Synechococcus sp. PCC 7335: one gene and its partner. The protein of the gene in region 2 interacts with the protein of the main gene of each other region in a pairwise test. Links are inferred from orthologs where the notes say so. Each region holds a gene or a part of one and is shown on either strand. Other genes may lie near its edges.

Evidence for each region. Proteins that work in one complex are often made in the same cells at the same time.
Region 1: the proteins of S7335_RS11075 (region 2) and S7335_RS01865 interact in binary tests that used the Escherichia coli proteins (3 or more experiments, as listed by UniProt). The link is inferred for Synechococcus sp. PCC 7335 from one-to-one orthologs.

Annotation. Positions count from the first base shown.
Region 1 is NZ_DS989904.1:427,008-432,528, forward strand. The notes cover bases 2,590-5,521. They hold S7335_RS01865 (penicillin-binding protein 2), read left to right. Parts: upstream 2,590-3,066; coding sequence 3,067-4,977; downstream 4,978-5,521. Other genes in these bases: S7335_RS01860 (hypothetical protein), read left to right, coding at 2,590-2,955; S7335_RS01870 (gluconokinase), read left to right, coding at 5,233-5,521. Also shown: ilvB (biosynthetic-type acetolactate synthase large subunit), read left to right, coding at 114-1,883; more of S7335_RS01860, read left to right, coding at 2,236-2,589. UniProt on the Escherichia coli protein: Essential cell division protein that catalyzes cross-linking of the peptidoglycan cell wall at the division septum. Required for localization of FtsN.
Region 2 is NZ_DS989904.1:2,546,831-2,554,804, forward strand. What follows is about bases 4,905-7,698. They hold S7335_RS11075 (FtsW/RodA/SpoVE family cell cycle protein), read right to left. Parts: upstream 6,997-7,698; coding sequence 5,812-6,996; downstream 4,905-5,811. Other genes in these bases: S7335_RS11070 (cytochrome C biogenesis protein CcdA), read right to left, coding at 4,920-5,684; S7335_RS11080 (NAD(P)H-quinone oxidoreductase subunit 4), read right to left, coding at 7,244-7,698. In the rest of the region: S7335_RS11050 (DUF4383 domain-containing protein), read right to left, coding at 492-989; S7335_RS11055 (hypothetical protein), read right to left, coding at 1,569-2,531; S7335_RS11060 (response regulator transcription factor), read right to left, coding at 2,741-3,424; S7335_RS11065 (cytochrome c biogenesis protein), read right to left, coding at 3,516-4,892; more of S7335_RS11080, read right to left, coding at 7,699-7,974.

The sequences.
Region 1 (5,521 bases), 2.1 Mb from region 2 along the record:
CTGATTAAGATCTAGAGTCTCGACTAGAGTATTGCCCCCAAGAAAAACTGAGCGTTTTAGTTAACGCGAAGTCTTTTTTAATACACAAGTTTGAATTTCCTTCGGTACCCTCTATGGCCTCTCCTGCTACGTTTACGTTAGATTCTTCCAAGGCTACCCAGCGAGTTAGTGGTGCTTATGCGCTGATCGATAGTCTGGTACGTCATGGCGTTGAGCACATCTTTGGTTATCCAGGTGGGGCTATTTTGCCCATCTATGACGCCCTCCACCACGCTGAAGCCAAAGGCCAAGTCCAGCATATTTTGGTTCGGCACGAGCAAGGTGCATCGCATGCGGCAGACGGCTATGCCCGGGCGACAGGGAAAGTCGGCGTTTGCTTTGCCACCTCTGGTCCGGGTGCCACTAACCTAGTAACCGGAATTGCCACTGCCCAGATGGATTCAATCCCAATGGTCGTGGTGACTGGACAAGTGACTCGTGCGGCAATTGGGACTGATGCTTTTCAAGAAACAGATATCTATGGGATTACTCTGCCGATTGTGAAGCACTCCTATGTGGTCCGCGATCCCAATCAAATGTCGCAGATTGTGGCAGAGGCGTTCCATATCGCGAAGACGGGTAGACCCGGTCCAGTGCTGATCGATGTGCCAAAAGATGTGGGCATTGAAGAGATTGACTATATTCCGGTTGAGCCTGGGGATGTCAAAATTCCGGGCTATTCTCCTCAGATAGACATTGACGATAATTTGGTAGATGAGGCGATTGAGCTACTACAGGCATCAGAGCGGCCTTTACTCTATGTAGGCGGTGGAGCGATCGCCTCTGGTGCTCACGCCGAGATCAAAGCACTCGCCGAAGCCTTTTATGCCCCGATGACGAATACTTTAATGGGCAAAGGGGCTGTAGACGAACACCACCCGCTTGCCGTTGGCATGCTAGGAATGCATGGCACTGCCTATGCCAACTTTGCGGTGAGCGAGTGTGATTTGCTAGTCGCTATTGGCGCTCGCTTTGACGACCGGGTAACTGGCAAACTAGATGAATTTGCCTCTAGCGCAAAAGTTATCCACATTGACATCGATCCGGCTGAAGTTGGTAAAAACCGGGTACCTGAAGTTCCTATTGTCGGTGATGTCAAGGCTGTTCTAGCGCGGATGCTTGATCGCTTGTCAGGCCAAGCTGCTCTAGATGTCAACAGAAGTCAATCCTGGCGCGATCAAATTGAAACTTGGAAACAAGACTTTCCTCTAGTTGCGCCTGTATACCCAGATGATATTTCACCCCAGTCTGTCATTGTAGAAATTAGTAAGCAAGCCCCTCATGCCTACTGCACAACCGATGTAGGACAGCATCAGATGTGGGCAGCGCAGTTCCTCAAGAATGGTCCGCGCCAGTGGATATCGAGCGCGGGGCTCGGGACGATGGGCTTTGGCCTACCTGCCGCACTAGGTGTTCAGGTGGCTTTGCCTGAGGCTCAGGTAGTGTGTGTCAGTGGAGATGCGAGCTTTCAGATGAATCTGCAAGAGCTAGCAACACTGGCTCAGTACGGTATCAAGGTAAAAACAGTCATCCTTAACAACGGCTGGCAGGGTATGGTGCGCCAGTGGCAAGAAACATTCTTTGGCGAGCGCTATTCTTCTTCTGAGATGGCAGCAGGGATGCCGAACTTTGAGCTGTTGGCCCAGGCATTCGGTGTCAAAGGGATGGTCATTAGCGATCCTAGTGAATTAGAAGATGCGATCGCACAGATGCTGTCTCATGATGGTCCGGTCTTGTTAGATGTACATGTTCGACGCAATGAAAACTGCTATCCCATGATTCCGCCTGGTAAGAGCAATGCAGACATGGTAGGTCTACCTGATAAACCTAGACCGCGGCGTTAAGCTTTGCTAAGGCTAGAGATCAAAAAGCTAGAGATCAAATAAATATATAAACTCACTGTTTGCGCTGGTTGTTACTCATAGCCAGCGCATTTTTGTTCTGTATGTTTAACTACACCAGACGACAACTCGATCTGTCCTTTATTCACCTTAACTACGTACTTCTGCGGAGCTGTCAACCTATTTCATAAAGTTTTTCGAAGAAAAGCTTGTTGCTAACCTTGTTCTTATTCCATTTGCAGGGTAGTATTCGCGTAATTTGATATGAGGAATCGCTACAGTAGCGCCGAGTGCCTTCTTTGGCATAGCGTAGCCTCCTTGCCAAAAGCCTAGTTCTTTTATCCCTTGCTCCCATATGGTCTCCGCTACTGTTTTTGAGCCTTCTGTGCAGCCCTATAAGAAATTATCTCACCGAGATCTGCCTGGCTATCAGTCTGATGCCGACCTGAGTTCTGCTCCTCGCCAATCTTCGCAACTAGTCATCCAGTCTGCCCAAGCTCATCGGTCAGCTAACTTGAGCAGGCTAGCTAGGCAGACGAAAGAGGGGTCTATCCTAGCTGCGAAGATTCCACCCGTCGGTATGCCAGCTACCAGTACCGCGAAGCTGGCACAGCCTAGAGATACCCTGGCAAAATCGCATCTAACCCAGCTACCTAGGCAAGCGCACAAAGATCAACTTGTTAAGCACTCGCCAGTCTCAACTCCGATCAAGCTACCTAGACAGCCTCGGTTGCCATCTGGATTAAAACTCTTGCGTCAGATTCAGCAGGGGTCTACGGTCTTGGCAGGTCTGCTAGTCGCTGGGGCTTTAGTGGTCTATGGCTCCAGCGCATATACAAATAGATCAACAAATCAAGCACAAGCTCGGCTGAATGCACTACAAAGTGAATCGCAGCAGCTGACTATAGCCAATGAGTCAATCAGGCAAAGTTTGGCAGAACAGGCAATCGAAGAAAACTCTGGCCTAGAACCTTATCAGCCAGATGATCTGTTGTTTATTACGCCTGAACCCCAACGAGCCAAAATAAACTCCGAAGAAAAAGGACAAAAGTGGTTGCAGCCTTTAGGATACTAGGGATAATACACAGGGCATCGACTACGCTTTCTATTTCTTTGATCTCTTTGGATAAGGCAGAAGGGGGATAAGGCGGAAGGAGAAAGCAAGCGTTAGGAAAAGGAAATTTCTATGTCGGCATCTAGCGAATCTGAACACCAGAAGGAATCGATGTTGCAACGACGACGACGACGATCCAAACGCTTATTAAACACTACTGCTAGAACAAATGCTGGCCCTGATATAGATATCCGTTCAAGGACAAAAGACGTTAGACAACGGGCTACAGCCAAGACTAGTCGCAGCACTCACCAACAGTTCTTGCAGCCGCGTTTGATTTTCGTATGGGGTATGCTCATACTGGCCATAATGGGACTGGGCTATCGCCTAGCTCATCTACAGATAGTCATTGCTTCTGAGCTCCAAGCGAAAGCCAAAGCGCAGCAGACAATGCAAGTAACGCCTCGAAGTGCAAGACGGCAGATTGTAGATCGTCAGGGCAACGTAGTGGCGATGGACCAATTGCTGTACACGCTCTATGTTCATCCCAAGCTGTTTAAGGAGTCATCATCAGCGATCGCAACGGCAATCAGCGGCCTGATTGACCAAGACGCACGGTCTTTAGAAAGACAGTTTCAAACTCAAGAGAGCGGTATCAAACTAGCTTCTGAGATCTCAAGTGAGACCGCCAAACGCCTGCGCTCGCTCGGACTAGATGGACTCGATCTGCTACCATCACCGCAAAGGGTATATCCTCAAGGCCAGCTATTCTCGCAGGTCACTGGCTACGTGAATCTCGATGGCAAACCAGAATCAGGAATCGAGTTAAGCCAGAAAGATCAGCTGAAGTACGACAATACTGACACAAGAGAAATTGCATCTTCGCAGCTAGTTGCTCAAGACGATTTGAAGATGCAGTTGACGATTGATAGTCGGCTACAGCGAATTGCCCAGGAAAACTTGGCGGCGACAGTAGCTGAGTATAAAGCAAAGCGCGGTGCTCTCATTGTGATGGATGCTCAAACCGGCGAAATCCTCACATTAGCGGTTGTGCCTACCTACGATCCTAATCGTTATTATGAAGCGGATTTAGAGTATTTCAAGAACTGGGCGGTCAGCGACCTCTACGAACCAGGCTCTACATTTAAACCAATCAACGTGGCGATCGCGCTAGAAAACGGCGGCATCGACCCCAACGACACTATCTACGATGAAGGCCAGATCCAGGTTGGCGGATGGCCAATCCAGAATGTCGACTATCACTGGGAGGGGGCCCGAGGCCGGCTCTCGATTACAGACGTTCTGCGCTATTCAAGTAACGTTGGTATGGTGCATATTATGCAAGCCTTACCGCCAGCCGACTACTATGCGTGGCTAGAGAAATTAGGAATAGGTCAGGCGACTGGTATAGAACTTCCCGGAGAAACTAAGGGCCAGCTTAAGGACCGAGAGCAGTTTATTAGCCGCCCAATCGAAGCAGCAACGACTGCCTTTGGTCAGGGATTCTCGCTAACACCTATCCAGCTAGTACAGCTTCATAGCAGCCTGGCCAACGGTGGTGAGATGGTAAAACCTCGAGTCGTGCGAGGGCTGCTCGACAGTGAGGGCCAACTAAGCTGGACCCCAAAGAGAACCGCGCCTAAGCAAGTCTTTTCGCCTGAGACAACAAAGCAGGTCTTAGCTATGATGAAAGAGGTTGTAGATGACGGCACGGGCTCTGCTGCTAAGGTCAACGGCTATCAGATTGCAGGAAAAACAGGGACCGCCCAGAAAGCAACAGAACAAGGCTCATACGGCGATCAACGGATCACTAGCTTTGTAGGGATTGCCCCGGTCAGCGATCCTCGCTATGTCGTTCTTGCCGTCGTAGACGAGCCTCAAGGCGAAAACGCTTATGGTGGAACTGTCGCCGCCCCTCTAGTCAAAAAGCTGCTGGATTCACTAGTGGTATTAGAAGGGATAGCTCCAGATCAGGCCTCACCTACATCAGTAGAAACTGAGTCAGCCGCAGACGAACCAACAGAATTAGAAGTACAGAATTAGAGATAGATTAGCACTAGGGCTTAGCTCAAATACTTACTAACAAGCACGCTACGCCGATGTGTGCTCACTGACGACTTTGTCTTAGGACAATAGGCTTGGTACGACAATCTTTGTTGTATAACAGTGTGTAAACAGTCTTTCTAGAACCAGGATTCACTCTTCGAGAATGTATGAAGTGACCACTGGTATATAGCTGACTATGGTTATACAAGAGAACATTAGGTATACAGGTGACCCAGCTAGATCATCTCCTTCATGAAATACATTCTTGGAATAGATATCGGTACGAGCAGTACAAAGACAATTGCGTTCGATAGAGAAGGCCGACAGCTAGCTCGTAGCGCTCAAGGATATTCACTCAATGCGCCGGTCCCGGGAGCAGCAGAACAGAATGCAGATGAGATTTTGCAAGCGGTAGTACAAACAGTTTCCCAGGTAGTTGCAAACTTAGATCCATCACAGCTATTAGGGCTTTCGTTTAGTGCAGCGATGCACACGCTGCTATTGCTAGATGAGGATTATTACCCTTTGATACCCTTGCTGA
Region 2 (7,974 bases):
AACAGGCCTAAAGTTAAGTAGATACTACCTATAAGAGACAATAAGTTCTGTTCTTTTAAGGTTTGTTTGATTTGCTTTGAGCGGAATTTGCTTTGTCCAGAGATTTCGAGGAAGACAGGTAAAACTTGTACGGGGCGTTAGTGTTAATAGATATGCTAGAGATAGCAGCGCAACGAACAAACTGATTAAACGTTCAGATTGATATTGGAATGAACTGTACGTGATCAGTACCTTTCCTATCGCAGCATAGATAAACAATAATTCCATTAGAAGAGGCATTTGATTGCTACTTCTAAAGGTAGGCCTCTAGCGATTAATTTGTATGGCCAAGTAGGTGATGTAACAAAATCGCCTTTGCTCCATATCAAATAAGGTCAAAGGCGATTATGCATACTGGCTATGAAATTTAGCAACTCGATACTCTATCCACTAGAACTGATAATCCTGTTAGAACTGATAATCAAACATGAATCAGAGTGTTTACGAATTAGCTAGGAATCAGAGCGAAAGGGAGTTCGAGAGAGCGGTTCTGGCTTGATATCATCAGGAACAGAAGGATCCTTATCTCGGCGACCTCTGTCTAGGTAGAAGCCGAAGTAAGCAGCCGCGATCGCGCTGATTAAGTGCAGCCAAACGTCGTTGCCATATAGAGGCATCAGGCCGAAAAAGGTATTAGCAATTGGAATAAGTCCCAAAATTCCTAGAAAGCCGAACCACACCGCAAAGGTATCAGCGCATAGACGAGCAAACGCCTCAGTACCAGCGGCATAACCCGCTAGGCCAGCTAGGCCAACAACTAGATAAAGAGTCGACTCGAATGCATTGATAGGAAATAAGCCGAAGAGATAACCCAAGCCACTAGTAACGCCGACCTCCTGCATTATCTCCGGCACCATATCAACAGGTGAGGCAAGTGAGGGAATCAACCCTGTAAAGCCAAGGACTAGATACACTAGGCCGATGACAAGTGAAAAATAGCGAACTGCCATTAAATGAACATCCTTATTAGTAGAATAACTCTCTTAGTACAGCGATTTTCATAGGGAAACACCTTGTTCGAAGGGTGTATGTTTGAACTATCAAAGGGGTCGAAGTAATATGTTGAATCTTGACCTTTTGAAGGATGCAGGAGTCCATATTAGCTTTGACTTATCACTTAATGAAGCTATACGTGCGGTGAAGGGGTATGTGTGAAGGGAGAGTGTATAAATAGAAACAACTCTTAAGTGGGCGACTATGTTTAAGCGTGTTCTGGATAGCCGGAGGCGCAAGATTTGTTGGTTCTAATTTTTACGCTACTGGTGTGATAGAACAGACAATCTAGTATATGTACTCGACAAGCTCATCTATGCAGGAAACAAAAGTAGTTTGATAAGGTTCAATTTGGTTTGGGCAAGTACAGCTGATAGAAGGCGATATCTGCGATCACAATCTAGTCACTCAGATTCTTCAAAACAACAACATCAACACAACTGTTCACTTTCTTTGAAGAGTCGGACGCGGTGGCAACCGCTACTCTTTGTAAAAGATGGTGACATACTGAAAGAGGGTGATATAACAGAGCGTGACTAGGAGATAGTAATCTGTTCTAGTTTCTGATTAAGAAGCTCTATTTTCTCCTTGAGCAGGCGTACCTGCTCGCTCAGCTCTTCTGGTTCGCTCTTTGTATTGGGTGGTCTCAATTGAGAATCTTCAGCAGCATTAGAGATCTTAAAGCTATCGAGTTCGTCCATAGAATTCAAGTCATCTAGGTCGAAATAACTCTCCTCTAGAACGGTTAGATATCTTGGTGAATCCGGCTGATTAATCAATGTGGGGTCGGCATTGTAAGGAAAGCCATACTGTAGTTGGCTTACCGTGAAGGCTGATAGATGTTGAAGAAGGTAAGTCAAGATGTAAACTCTGCCGTCATCGCCTAGGGGCATGTAGGGATCAATGGAGAAGTGATCACTATAGGCACCCCCAAATAGCAGCTCGTCGTTAATGTTGAGTAGACCCACCGAAGCGGCAGATTCTCTATCCGCTGGCCCATCGTCTGCTATGGATATAGCGGCCTGTTCGGCTGACGGTTGATGAGATTCGTCGGGCTCTGCGGAAGGGTGTAAAGACGTATGCGAATTTTGAGAGGTAGCGGGCGGTTTGTGATCCAAAGCTTCATTAGGCGGCTTTGGCTGTGAGCTGGCTGTCCTTGAATAGCTCTGTTCTAGATACTCTCGGTATTCCTGCGATTCTATGGGTTCTTGTTCTCTAGGGTCTGAGTTGTCGAGGGTGGAAATCTCAATCAGACTTAGGTCCTGGAGGACAGGAGACTCATCAGCGTAGTCCTCTATCAAAGAATCTAACAGAATACTGCCTGTGGAAGCTACAGGCTCTGATCTTTTAGGTATTAGTAAGGGTAGATGAAGCAGGTCTAGATGCTCAGTTCCGTCCATCCTCTTATCGTCGAGGCTCGCTAGCTGATAGGTTTGTCGTCTAGCTTGACTACTCTTGATAGAGGATGATCTCTGCTGAGGACTTTCTAGCTGACTCATTTCGTTCTTGACCTCTAAACTAGGAGAAAGGAATGAAAAAGTAAGCTGAGAACTGACTGACTTTGGCTTTTCCCATACCGGTACGTAGTTATACTACGCATAACTACGTAAACTGGATGTATTTTTACTTTGCTTTACAATTACAACAGCGTTTTACAAATCCTTTTTAATAAACACTGCTATTAAGGTGGATAGCGCTGGCCAAGGTGCTATGCTGCTGAACCTAATCGGTAGCCCTTTCCATAAACCGTGTGGATAAGGACAGGCTGGCCTGGCTGCTCTATTTTTTTACGGAGTAGGCGCATTTGGGCAGCTAGCGTATTACTGCTTGGCGCTGAGCCTTCTCCCCAAACGGCATCATAGATCTGGGCATGCGTGAGTAGTTGATGGGGCGATCGCATCAAATAAGCCAAGAGCTGAACTTCTTTATCTGATAGCTCAATCGACTTGCCATTGCGGCTAACTAGCTGGTTTTCGACCTGGAGCTTGAGGTCCTCGAACTGAAGAATAGACGGAGATGCAACTGAGGGAGATCCTGGGCGTCTAAGCAGTGCGCGAACACGGGCTAGCAACTCTCGTAGCTCAAAAGGTTTGACTAAGTAGTCGTCTGCGCCTGCGTCTAAACCATCGACGCGATCATCTAGCGTATCTTTTGCTGTTAGGAAGAGAACGGGTGTAGATAGAGCCTGCGATCGCACTTTCTGGCAAATCTCTAATCCACTCATCTTTGACAGCATCCGGTCTAGAATGAGCAAATCGTACTGCCCGCTGATTGCCATCTGCGCTCCTGTTTCACCATCACTAGCAACATCGACGCTATAGCCTTGGCGCCGCAAAAGATGGCTAAGTGGATCGGTTAGTTCTACTTCATCATCTACCAGTAGGATACGCATTGAGTCAGATATGAGCCAGATGAGCTAAACGATGAGAGCTTAGGAGAGTGCTAGAAGTGAATTGTGAGCAAGATAGCTGACTACTTAAGTATTAGGCAATCGTCTCGGCAGGAATAGGAGCAGTTGACTGAGCAGTAGAGGCTTTCGTAGTTTTATCTAGAAAACTAATCAGTTCTTTCTCAAAGGAAACCTGAGCCCGGTTAGTCCGACCGCCAACGAACAGCTTGTCTGCTGTTTTGAGCGCCCACACTTGAGAATGGGATATGTAGCTCATGACTACACCAACCATTAGCAGGCCAAATCCCAAATAGACCACAGGAATACCTGGGTCAGCTTTGATCTGCAGACCTGTACTGCCAATAATCTCGTCTAGGTGAAGGGTGATACCATTGACTTCGGCGCTGCCACCTTGACGGACGGTAGAAACAAGCTTTCCACCCATATCGTATAGCAGCAGAGTGCCTTGCAAATCTTGTGCGATGAGTGACACGCCTGCGCTCATATCCGGTTTGGTAGGCACCCAAGTTCCCCACAGCTTAGCGCCTTCTACGTCTAGAGGGGCCATCGCCAGCTCAAAAGTCGGGCTATTATTAACGCGAACCTTAATCCCGCCAACGGCCCAGTCTGCCTGATACAAAGTAACGTTCTTGTAGCGTAGCGGCTGATTTACCCAAATAGTTTTGCGTTTTACCTCTTCGCCTGCGTTATCTAAAACAGAAAGATCGGAATAGAACTGATCAACCCGTCCTTCAGGGGAGTAGTCGATCCAGAAGCGATTGACGTGGACCGACCAATCTTTGGGAATCTGTGGCCCTGCCCAAGGACCTGCATCAAAGATGTTTTGGACTTTGAAAGTTTGGCCGCTAGGAACCATTTCTTGGGCAAAGAAGCCGGTCATAGAACCGAGTATTGCTCCGCCTAGGATAAGCAGCATGCTGGCATGAACCACAATCGGACCAATACGCCCAGAGAGCCCTTTATGAGCGTAAAGCATAGTGTTTCCACTTTCGCTTTTCTCATAGACTTTGTATCGATGATCGCTGAGCTGCGATCGCAAAACCTGCCAATCTCCTCCTTCTAGCTCGGTACTCAACGCCATCTTCTCAAACTGGCGAGGCTTGCTGTAGAAATTCCAAGTGCGAGAAAACCAACGCAGTGCTGTAATCTGCCGAGTAAAGGTGCAGGCAGTAAGACTGGCGCCAAAGAGAATCAGGATAGAGAGAAACCACCAGGTGCGATAGACATGATCTAACCCTAAGATCACGATAAACTTCCAGGTGAGAAAGCCAAAGAGCGCTGGAGAGTCAGGATAGTTTTCTTGGTAGAAGCTCAGTCCTTGGCCCTGCTCGATGACGGTGCCGCTGACGCTAAATACAGCGATCGCCAGAAGCAGGGCGATCGCTAGTTTTAGATCCGCCAATACTGGGACAAGCTCTTTGCGGAAATAGCGTTTTACGGCGGTAAGCATATGAAGACTAAGAAGAAACTAAATAGATTAGGCGATAGGGAGTAGCCGTGTGACCAGCGAGAACAGGCCAAACCCAACTAGTAGCACACCGCTCGCAGGCGTAATCCAGCCAGACCATCGCCTGATCTCTAAGATTCGTTTGATTGAAGCTGTAAAGATTCCGGCTAGCATTAATGGAGCGACGTAGCCGATAGTGTAGGCAAGTAATAGGGATGCTCCAAGCACCGGATCTCCCTTCTCGCCCACCCAAGCTAGTAGCGTCGCTAGTACTGGAGTACTACAAGGAGAAGCTACCAGACCAAAGGTCAGTCCTAGCAAATAGGACTTAACTGAGCGGGGAATGTCGTTTTGTAGAAATTCTGTATCGTTAAAAGAAGGTAAGGGGGGAAGCGGAAGTGCTTCTAGAAGGTTTAATCCCATCAGGATGGCGATCATACTCACCACGATTGGTAAACCAACGCCCACCTGTCCATATACCCAACCCAAACTACTAGCGGCTAGTCCTAGTCCTGCCAGCGTAGTCGCTAGCCCAACCGCAAACCAGACTGATTGCCCCACTGATTGCCAACGACTTTTTGATTCGTAGCTACCCATGTAGCCGACTGTAATCGGCAGCATAGAAAGCATACAGGGGGTCAAGCTAGTCAGAAGACCCGCTACTGCGATAATTCCTATACTCGCTAGCGATAGATGGCCTAACTGAGCTTCTACCCATCCGTTAGCAGCCTGGCTAAGATGATAGAGAAACAATTGTAGGCGCTCATACAACGTCTCTGAGAGAGAATCGCCCATAGTTTGGAATAACCCAGCTCAGATGATCTGGTAGTCAGTATCTATATATTGTACCGAAGTGCTGACCTGCCCTGCTATGACATGTTTTGCGATTCCATACGCTGGGCGATCCTACGTAAATAGCCTTTTAACTCTTTGAACGAGAAAGCGATCTCAAAGGCAATACGTTTGCATCTCGTGATTCGCGCGCCACCCTGATCAAGAGCGCCGCGGTAATTAGACTAGCGATGACTGAGCTGCCGCCATAGCTAAACAGCGGCAAAGGCAGTCCTGTTGTAGGTAGAGAACCCGTTGCAACGCCGATATTTATCAGTGATTGACCCACTAGTAGAACCATGCAGCCAATGGCAACCAAACGATGGACTGTTTTTTGAGACTGAACGGCAACGACTAGAGCAAGCGTACTGTAGATAGCAAAAAAGATCAGTAGAACAGCACTACCAATAAATCCAAACTCTTCGGCGAAGACTGAGAAAATGAAGTCAGTATATTGGATTGGTAAGAAAAATTCTTTTTGGGCAGAGAAACCATAGCCAGCTCCTCCAAGGCCGCCTGAGCCAATAGCTAGGATGCTTTGAACTAGCTGGTAGCCCTTTCCAGCCGGATCAGCCCAAGGATCAAGGAACGAGGTGATGCGATCGCGCTGATAAGACTTGATGCTAATACTGACCAGCGCCGCCACTAACCCACTCGAAGCTGTCAATATCAACTGTCTATAGGGTAAACCAGCTGCCAATGCGATTAGCCAAATCGTCATGCCGCAAACAGCTGTCGTACTGAGGTTAGGCTGAGCCAAGATCGATAGCAGTCCGAGTGTAAAGATTCCTAGCCAAATGAGCCTAGTTTGGTTGGTTAGCCTATGCCATTTGCCAAAAAGCTGAGCACTTTGCAGAACGAGAAAAGGTTTCATTAGCTCTGAGGGCTGAATCAAGAAAGGCCCTAGTGGTAGCCAGCGAGTGGCGCCATTAACCGAAATCCCCACACCTGGAATATGAGTTGCCATTACCAACAGCATAAATACCAACAGCAGCCAACCTGAAAGCCGCATTATCTGCTGCAGTGGGTGGCGAGTGATATATCTAGAAATCACTAGCCCTATCAACATCCAAACAAGCTGCACTGAGAAATAGTGGCTACCCCTTCCATAGTCGTCTTCAGCCGCATGATAAGAGGCAGAGTACAACACGACTAAGCCAACGGACAGCCAGAGCAAAGTCATCCAGCGTAGCAGCCGAGCTTCGATCGCCCAGTCTTGTACTGAGAAAAATTGAGTGACATCGGTCCTAAGACCAGCCGCAAAAGATAAGTTCAAAGATCTCTAGCGTGGACTGCTGCCCAGCGGATGTAGTTATAAATGTTGTTAGAGCTATAGAAGATAGGTGCTTATCTTGTCAAGTACTTCTGTGAATCAGAGCGTTCACGCTCTTAGGTCTTCGGTTTAAGCGTCCTAGCCTATGAGTTTGACTATACTAATTTCTGTTTTATTTTTTGTTTTAAATGCTCAAAACGCAACAACCCCCCAAAGGTACTGGGGGGTTGTATGAAATCGAGACCCGTATTTATGGCTGCTTGCCTAGCTCTGGTGCGCCTATCAGGGGGGCGTTGAGCAAAGGCGTGGTCGCGATTGGAAGCGGTGGATTCTTGTCTTGTGCGATCGCAAACATCTCTGTTCGAATCCGCTCAGTGATCTGAACGGTCTTCGCATCATAGAGCTGGGTCAATCCCTTAGGATACAAACCAAATCCAATAATGGGGATGAGCAAACAGGTAATCACAAATACCTCGCGTGGCTCTGCGTCAATTAGCACTTCATGCTCAATCAGCTCCTGGTTCTCAGGGCCGTAGAAAATCTCTCGCAGCATAGATAGCAGATATAAAGGCGTCAAAATCACCCCGACTGCCATCAGCATCACCACAATCAGCTTGAAGTTGAAGCCGTAAGCATCGCTGTTTGCAAAGCCGACAAAAACCATCAGCTCAGCCACGAAGCCACTCATTCCTGGCAAAGCGAGAGATGCCATCGAACATGTTGTAAACATCGCAAAGATCTTTGGCATTTTGCGACCGACACCGCCCATCTCATCGAGAATCAGCGTATGAGTCCGATCATAGGTAGCACCCACTAGGAAAAACAGACTTGCGCCGATTAGACCGTGAGAAACCATTTGCAAGACCGCGCCACTGAGTCCAAGGTTGGTAAACGAACCAATTCCAATCATCACAAATCCCATATGGGAAATCGAGGAGTAGGCAATCTTTCGCTTCAAATTGTTCTGAGCAAACGATGTCA